2 regions of the Kitasatospora sp. NPDC005748 genome follow, and region 2 is predicted to be linked to the other one. Evidence: riboswitches for the same ligand, from Rfam matches in the RefSeq annotation. Region 2 holds a riboswitch; the other holds the start of a gene.
What was found. A riboswitch is a leader RNA that binds a small molecule or an ion and turns the genes downstream of it on or off. The one in region 2 is predicted to bind cobalamin.

Region 1 (3,171 bases), on a different contig from region 2:
GCAGGGAGGGGGAGGCGCCGCGCGGGGGGCGGCGCGGTAGCGGCCCGTCAGACCGGGATCTCGGTCTCCAGGCGCTCCAGGCGCTCCAGCAGCTCCCAGAACCGCTCGCCGAGCGGCCGGGCCGCCGCGCGGGTGTCCGCCGCCGGGGCCGGGGAGCCCCAGCTGCCGGCGCCCCAGTGGGAGGTGACCTGGTACTCGTTCTGCAGCGCCGTCAGCACGGCGGTGAGATCGCCCTCGTGCACCGGCACGATCCGGCCGATCGGCCGGAGCTGCGCCTGCCAGCGGCCGTCCACGCACTGCCGCAGCCGCCGGTCCAGCTCCTGCGCCCGGCCGGTCACCGCGACCAGCTCGCGCAGGGTCGTGCCGAGCACCTGGGCCAGCGCGTGGGTCTGCTCCTGGTCGCCGTCCCACTGACCGGTCGCCTCGGCCCGCTGGTACCGGTCCAGTGCGAGGCCGATCCGGTGGGCCGCGCTCTCCTGGCTGAGCTCCCGGGCGACCCGGAAGTCCCGCAGCCGGGCCGGGCGGACGCCCATCAGCTGGGCCGGCGGGCACCAGAGCGCCCGGGCCAGGGCGATGAACTCGTCCTCGGCGGGGCGCAGCTCGCCGCTCTCCCAGCCGAGCACGTGGGAGGGCAGCAGCCGGACGCCGTGCGCGGCCATGCCCTCGACCACCTGCTCGGGGGTCAGCCCCAGGCCGGCGCGGTGCGCGCGGGCGGCCGCGGGCGAGAAGGGCACCGGGGGCACGGCGGGTGGCTGTCTGCGTCGCATGGCCCGACGGTAGGGGGCGGTCCGGCCGCCCCCCAGCCGCCGAACACACGAAGCGGGCCCGGAGGCTCCTCCGGGCGACTGGACGATCACACAGGCTGTCATGCCCCTGCGGGGGGTGCCGATCGGAGGTAGCGACGGCGTCGGGCGGCCCGGCTCCGCTGTGACCAACCCCTCCGTGACCTTGGTTGACGCACGGTTCGGCCGCGTGATGGGATCCTTCAGCCAAACGGAGGCATGCAGAGGAAGCCGGTGCGAGTCCGGCGCGGTCCCGCCACTGTCACCGGGGAGCACACTCGGAGTCCCTCCTCCGCCGGCCACGGCGCCGGAGGGGGCCCATCGCGGCGGGCCGTCAGAAGCCGCCGCCGGGCCCGGGGGTGCGTTCGACCCGGAAGCCAGGAGACTCTCGCCCCCGGTACGTCGATCCAGGGCGCGGACCCTGAGTGAGGACACGCACGCGATGCAGGCTGCCCCGACCTTCCGAGCCCTCTGCTGTCCACCGTGCGCCCGCTGACCCGCGCCGCCGCCTTCGCCCTGGGGGCCGCGGCCGGGTACCTCGCCGACGCCCGCTTCGCCGACCCGCGCCGCGGCCACCCGGTGGCCGTCTTCGGCGGCGCGGCCGGCCGGCTGGAGCGGCGGATCTGGCGGAACGACCGCGCCGTCGGAACGGCTTTCACGGCGCTCTGCGTGGGCACCGTCGCGGCCGGCGCGCTGGCGGCCGACCGCACCCTGGGCCGCCGGCCGCTCGGGCGGGCCGCGCTGGCCGCCGCCGCGACCTGGACGGTGCTCGGCGGCACGTCGCTCACCCGGGAGGCCCGCACGATCGGACGCTCGCTCGCCGCGCACGACCTCGCGGCGGCGCGGCAGCGGCTGCCGCACCTGTGCGGGCGGGACCCGAGCGCCCTCGACGAGGGGCAGATCGCCCGCGCGGTGGTCGAGTCGGTCGCCGAGAACACCGCCGACGCCGTGGTCAACGCACTCGTCTGGGGCGCCCTCGCGGGCACGCCCGGGCTGCTGGCGTTCCGCGCGGTCAACACCCTGGACGCGATGGTCGGCCACCGCTCGCCGCGCCACGCCCGGTTCGGCTGGGCCTCGGCGCGGCTGGACGACGTGGCGGGCTGGCCGGGCGCGCGGCTGACCGCGCTGCTGACCGTCGCCGCCGCGCCCGAGCCCCGGACGGCCTGGCGGGTCTGGCGCCGGGACGGCTCCGCCCACCCCAGCCCCAACGCGGGCCAGGCCGAGTCGGCCTTCGCCGGCGCCGTCGGCGTGCGGCTCGGCGGCACCCTGCGGTACGGCGCCCGGGTCGAGCACCGGCCGGTACTGGGCGGCGAGCTGCGACCGGTGACGGTGGACGACATCGAGCGCGCCTGCCGGCTCTCCCGCCGGGTGGGACTGCTCGCACTGGGTACGACCGTCGCCGGGCACGCCGTCGTGCAGGCACTCAAGGCGGGGACGAGAAGGGGGAGCGCATGAGCAACGCACTGCTGGTCGCCGGGACGACCTCGGACGCCGGCAAGAGCGTGGTCACCGCGGGCATCTGCCGCTGGCTGGCCCGTCAGGGCGTCGCCGTGGCGCCGTTCAAGGCGCAGAACATGTCGCTGAACTCCTTCGTCACCGCCGACGGTGCCGAGATCGGCCGCGCCCAGGCGATGCAGGCCCAGGCGGCCCGGGTGGAGCCCGAGGCGGCGATGAACCCGGTGCTGCTGAAGCCCGGCGCGGACGGCCGCAGCCAGGTGGTGCTGCTCGGCCGGGCGGTCGCCGAGGTCGGCGCGCTGGACTACCGCGACCGCAAGCCCGTCCTGCTGGAGCGAGCGCTGGAGTGCCTGGCCGACCTGCGCCGGCGCTACGACGTGGTGGTCTGCGAGGGCGCCGGATCGCCCGCCGAGATCAACCTGCGGGACCGGGACATCGCCAACATGGGCCTGGCCACCGCCGCCGGCCTACCGGTCGTGGTGGTCGGCGACATCGACCGCGGCGGCGTGTTCGCCGCGATGTACGGGACGCTGGCGCTGCTGTCGGAGCAGGACCAGCGCCATGTGGCGGGCTGGTTCGTCAACAAGTTCCGCGGCGACGCGCGGCTGCTGGCGCCCGGGCTGGAGATGCTGCGCGAGCTGACCGGCCGTCCGGTGCTGGGCACCCTGCCGATGCTGTCCGGGCTCTGGCTGGACGCCGAGGACTCCCTGGACCTGACCACCGTGGTGGACCGCGCCGAGGGGCGCGGGCCGCTCGGCGCCGACGTGCTGCGGGTGGCCGTGGTGCGCTTCCCCCGGCTGTCCAACTTCACCGACGTGGACGCACTGGCCCAGGAACCCGGGGTGCTGGTCCGCTGGGCCACCCGGCCCGAGGAGCTGGCCGACGCCGACCTGGTGATCCTGCCCGGCACCCGGGCCACCGTGGCCGACCTGGC
Region 2 (3,171 bases):
GCGCGACCTGGAGGGGCTCGACGAGCGGTCCACCGCAGAACTGCTGGGCGTGGCACCCGGCACCGTGAAGTCCCGGCTCTCCCGGGCCCGGCTCGGCTTTCGAAGGGCGTGGCAGCAGTGACCGCACCGACCCCCTGGCCGACGGCGGCCTTCGACCCGGTCCGCCGGCTGCATGTGATCGCCGCCGTCACCCCCGGCGCCGCCGTCCGGGAGGCGCTGATCGACGCGCCGTTCGAGCGGGTCTGGGCGGCCGCGGCCGACCTGGAGGAGGGGCTCCCGCGCTGGCTGCCGGACATCCGGTCGGTCCGCGTGGCCGGGAGACCGGCGGACGGTCGCACCGAGGCGCTGGTGACCGGCCACACCCGGCTGCGGGCCCGTTTCGACGTCGAGCTGACGCCCGGGTGGTGCCTGATGCGCAGCCGCTTCCTGCTGGGCGGGATGGCGGCTCGCGCCGAGGCCGGAGGCACCCGCTTCGCCTTCCTCGGCGCGTTCCGGCTCCCCGGCGCGGGTCTGCTCGACCGGGCCCTGCGGCCCGCGACGGACCCGCTGGCCCGGCGCTCGCTGGAGCGCTTCGAACGGCTGGTGCGAGAGGGGTGAGGCGGGCCCCGGGCGCGACGGCCCGGGGCGCCGGGTCGGTGTTCCGCGGGCGCAGCCGGTCAGCCGGCCGCGGCGGCCCGGGGTGCGGAGGGCTCGCCGCCGGTGGCGTCGCTCCCGGTGGCGGGCTCGCCGTGCTCGTGGTGGTCCGCGGCGGCGCACTCATCGAGGAGGGGGCGCAGGGCCTCGTCCACGAGCCGGTAGCGCACCACGCGGCCGTCCTTGTCGCCGGTGACCACACCCGCGGTGCGCAGCAGCCGCAGTGCCTGCGAGACGGCCGGGTCGCGCATGCCGGTGGCGACCGCCAGGTCGGTGACGGCGAGCGGCCCGGCCCGGTGCAGGGCGAGCAGCAGGGCGAGCCGCCCCGGGTCGGCGAGCAGCGAGAACCGCTCGGCCCAGGACCGGACGTGCCCGGGGTCGCCGATCGCGGCGATGGCCTCGCAGACCCGGTGCCCGTCGATGGTGCGGTGGCCCGCGCGGTCGGCCGGTACGAGATGCATGCGGACATTGTTGCAGCCCGTGGCTGTGATCCTGGACACCTGCGCAGGTGCGCAGCCTTGCAAGGGTGAGGTGCGGCCCCCTACGGTGTTGCCCGCCGTGGTGTTCGGGAAGACCGGTGACGGACCCTCAGGGTCCGGAGTCCGGAGCGGCCCTCGCCACTGTGATCGGGGGAGTCGTCCGTATCCACGACGCCACTGGGCGCCTCGCGCGCCTGGGAAGGCGGATCCGGAAGCCCCGTCAGCCAGGAGACCGGCCACGGCATCTCACGAACGTCTTTCCACGAGGTGCTGGAGCGTGATCCGAAGATGACCCTGCCCGAAACCGCCGCTGTTCCCGCGGCGTCCTCCGCCCTGCCGAGCTTCCGCTGGCGGCGCGAGGACACCCTCCGCACGGCCGGGTTGATGGGGGTGATCCTGGCCATGCACGTGGTGGCGTTCGGGACGCTGATCTTCCTGGTCGCCCCGGAGAAGTACGAGGTCGGCACCCAGGTCTTCGGGGTGGGCCTGGGCATCACCGCCTACACCCTCGGCATGCGGCACGCCTTCGACGCCGACCACATCGCGGTGATCGACAACACCACCCGCAAGCTCATGGCGGACGGCAAGCGGCCCGTCTCGGTGGGCTTCTGGTTCGCGCTCGGCCACTCCTCGATGGTGGTCCTGATGGCCGCCCTGGTGGCGGGCGGCGCCCAGCTGGCCAGCACGCTGATGGACGACGAGTCCACCACGCACCAGTGGCTCGGTGTGGTCGGCACTTCCGCGTCCGGTGTCTTCCTCTACCTGATCGGCGCGCTCAACCTGGCGGCGCTGTTCGGCATCCTCAAGGTGTTCCGGTCGATGAAGGCCGGTCGGTTCGACGAGGCGGAGCTGGAGGAGCACCTCAACTCGCGCGGTCTGATGGCCCGGGTGCTGAACCGGGCGACCCGCTCGATCACGCGGCCCGGCCAGATGTTCCCGGTCGGCATGGTGCTCGGCCTCGGCTTCGACACCGCGACCGAGGTGACCCTGATGGTGATGGCCGGCTCCGGCGCGGCCGCCGGGCTGCCCTGGTACGCGATCGTCTGCCTGCCGCTGCTGTTCGCGTCCGGGATGAGCCTGTTCGACACGCTGGACGGGACGTTCATGAACTTCGCGTACCAGTGGGCGTTCTCCAACCCGGTGCGCAAGGTGTACTACAACCTGACCATCACCGGGCTGTCGATCGCGGTGGCGTTCATCATCGGCACCATCGAGCTGGTCGCCGTGCTGCACGAGAAGCTGGACCTCACCGACCCGGTCAGCGGCTGGATCGCGGACATCTCGCTGGACAACGTCGGCTACGCGATCGTCGGGCTGTTCGTGGTGGTCTGGGGGGCGGCGATCGCCTACTGGCGCCTCGCCGGCGTGGAACAGCGCTGGAGCCCGAAGCCGGTGGTACCGGCCGGCGGGGTGCCCGCCCAGGGGGCGGCGGCCGACGAGGCCGCCGGGGTCACCAAGTAGTCGGCCCCGACGGCCCGCGGCACCGCGGTGTCACGAGGCGGCGCCCACCCGGTCCGTTCGGGTGGGCGCCGCCTCGCCGTGGCCCGCGGGCCCTGCCGGGCCCACGGGGGAGGTCAGCGCTCCTCGCGGAAGTCGACGTGCCGGCGCGCGACCGGGTCGTACTTGCGCAGCACCAGCCGGTCGGCGTCGGTGCGGCGGTTCTTGCGGGTCACATAGGTGAAGCCGGTCTCGGCCGTGGACCTGAGCTTGACGACGGGGCGCAGTTCGCTGCGGGCCATGGTTCTCCTCCTCCGAGGGGTGGGCGGTCGGGAAACGGCTTCCGCCGAAATGGAAGTCGTTTTCACGGGGTCCAACACGGCCTCCGCCCCGCCCATTCCCCGGCGGGCGGTGGAGGCGCTGGTCGGCCGCGCGACCGCGTACGCGCCGGGGCTCGTCGGGCGGCGCGCGCTCCCGCCGGCAGCTCCGGTCGTCCGGTCCGCCGCCCGCGCCGTCCGTTCGGGTGCGCGGCCGGTCGACCGGCCGCGGGGCCCCGGTGATCGGCTGCGTCGGCGCGCACAGCCTGGTCCGGAAGACGGCAGGCCTGCGTTTCGAGGGCGAC

Region 1: another riboswitch for cobalamin. It lies ahead of ABZ495_RS05615 (cobalamin biosynthesis protein); the one in region 2 lies ahead of ABZ495_RS22315 (HoxN/HupN/NixA family nickel/cobalt transporter).

The regions. Positions count from the first base shown of each region.
Region 1 covers NZ_JBEXYD010000004.1:240,716-243,886, reverse strand. Annotated here, with positions in the region: gene ABZ495_RS05620 (transcriptional regulator) at 48-767, opposite strand; cobalamin riboswitch at 980-1,172, shown strand; gene ABZ495_RS05615 (cobalamin biosynthesis protein) at 1,266-2,237, shown strand; gene ABZ495_RS05610 (cobyric acid synthase) at 2,234-3,171, shown strand, end outside.
Region 2 covers NZ_JBEXYD010000032.1:26-3,196, reverse strand. Annotated here, with positions in the region: gene ABZ495_RS22330 (RNA polymerase sigma factor) at 1-121, shown strand, start outside; gene ABZ495_RS22325 (SRPBCC family protein) at 118-597, shown strand; partial or broken gene ABZ495_RS22320 (metalloregulator ArsR/SmtB family transcription factor) at 756-1,094, opposite strand; cobalamin riboswitch at 1,176-1,368, shown strand; gene ABZ495_RS22315 (HoxN/HupN/NixA family nickel/cobalt transporter) at 1,401-2,573, shown strand; gene rpmG (50S ribosomal protein L33) at 2,687-2,851, opposite strand.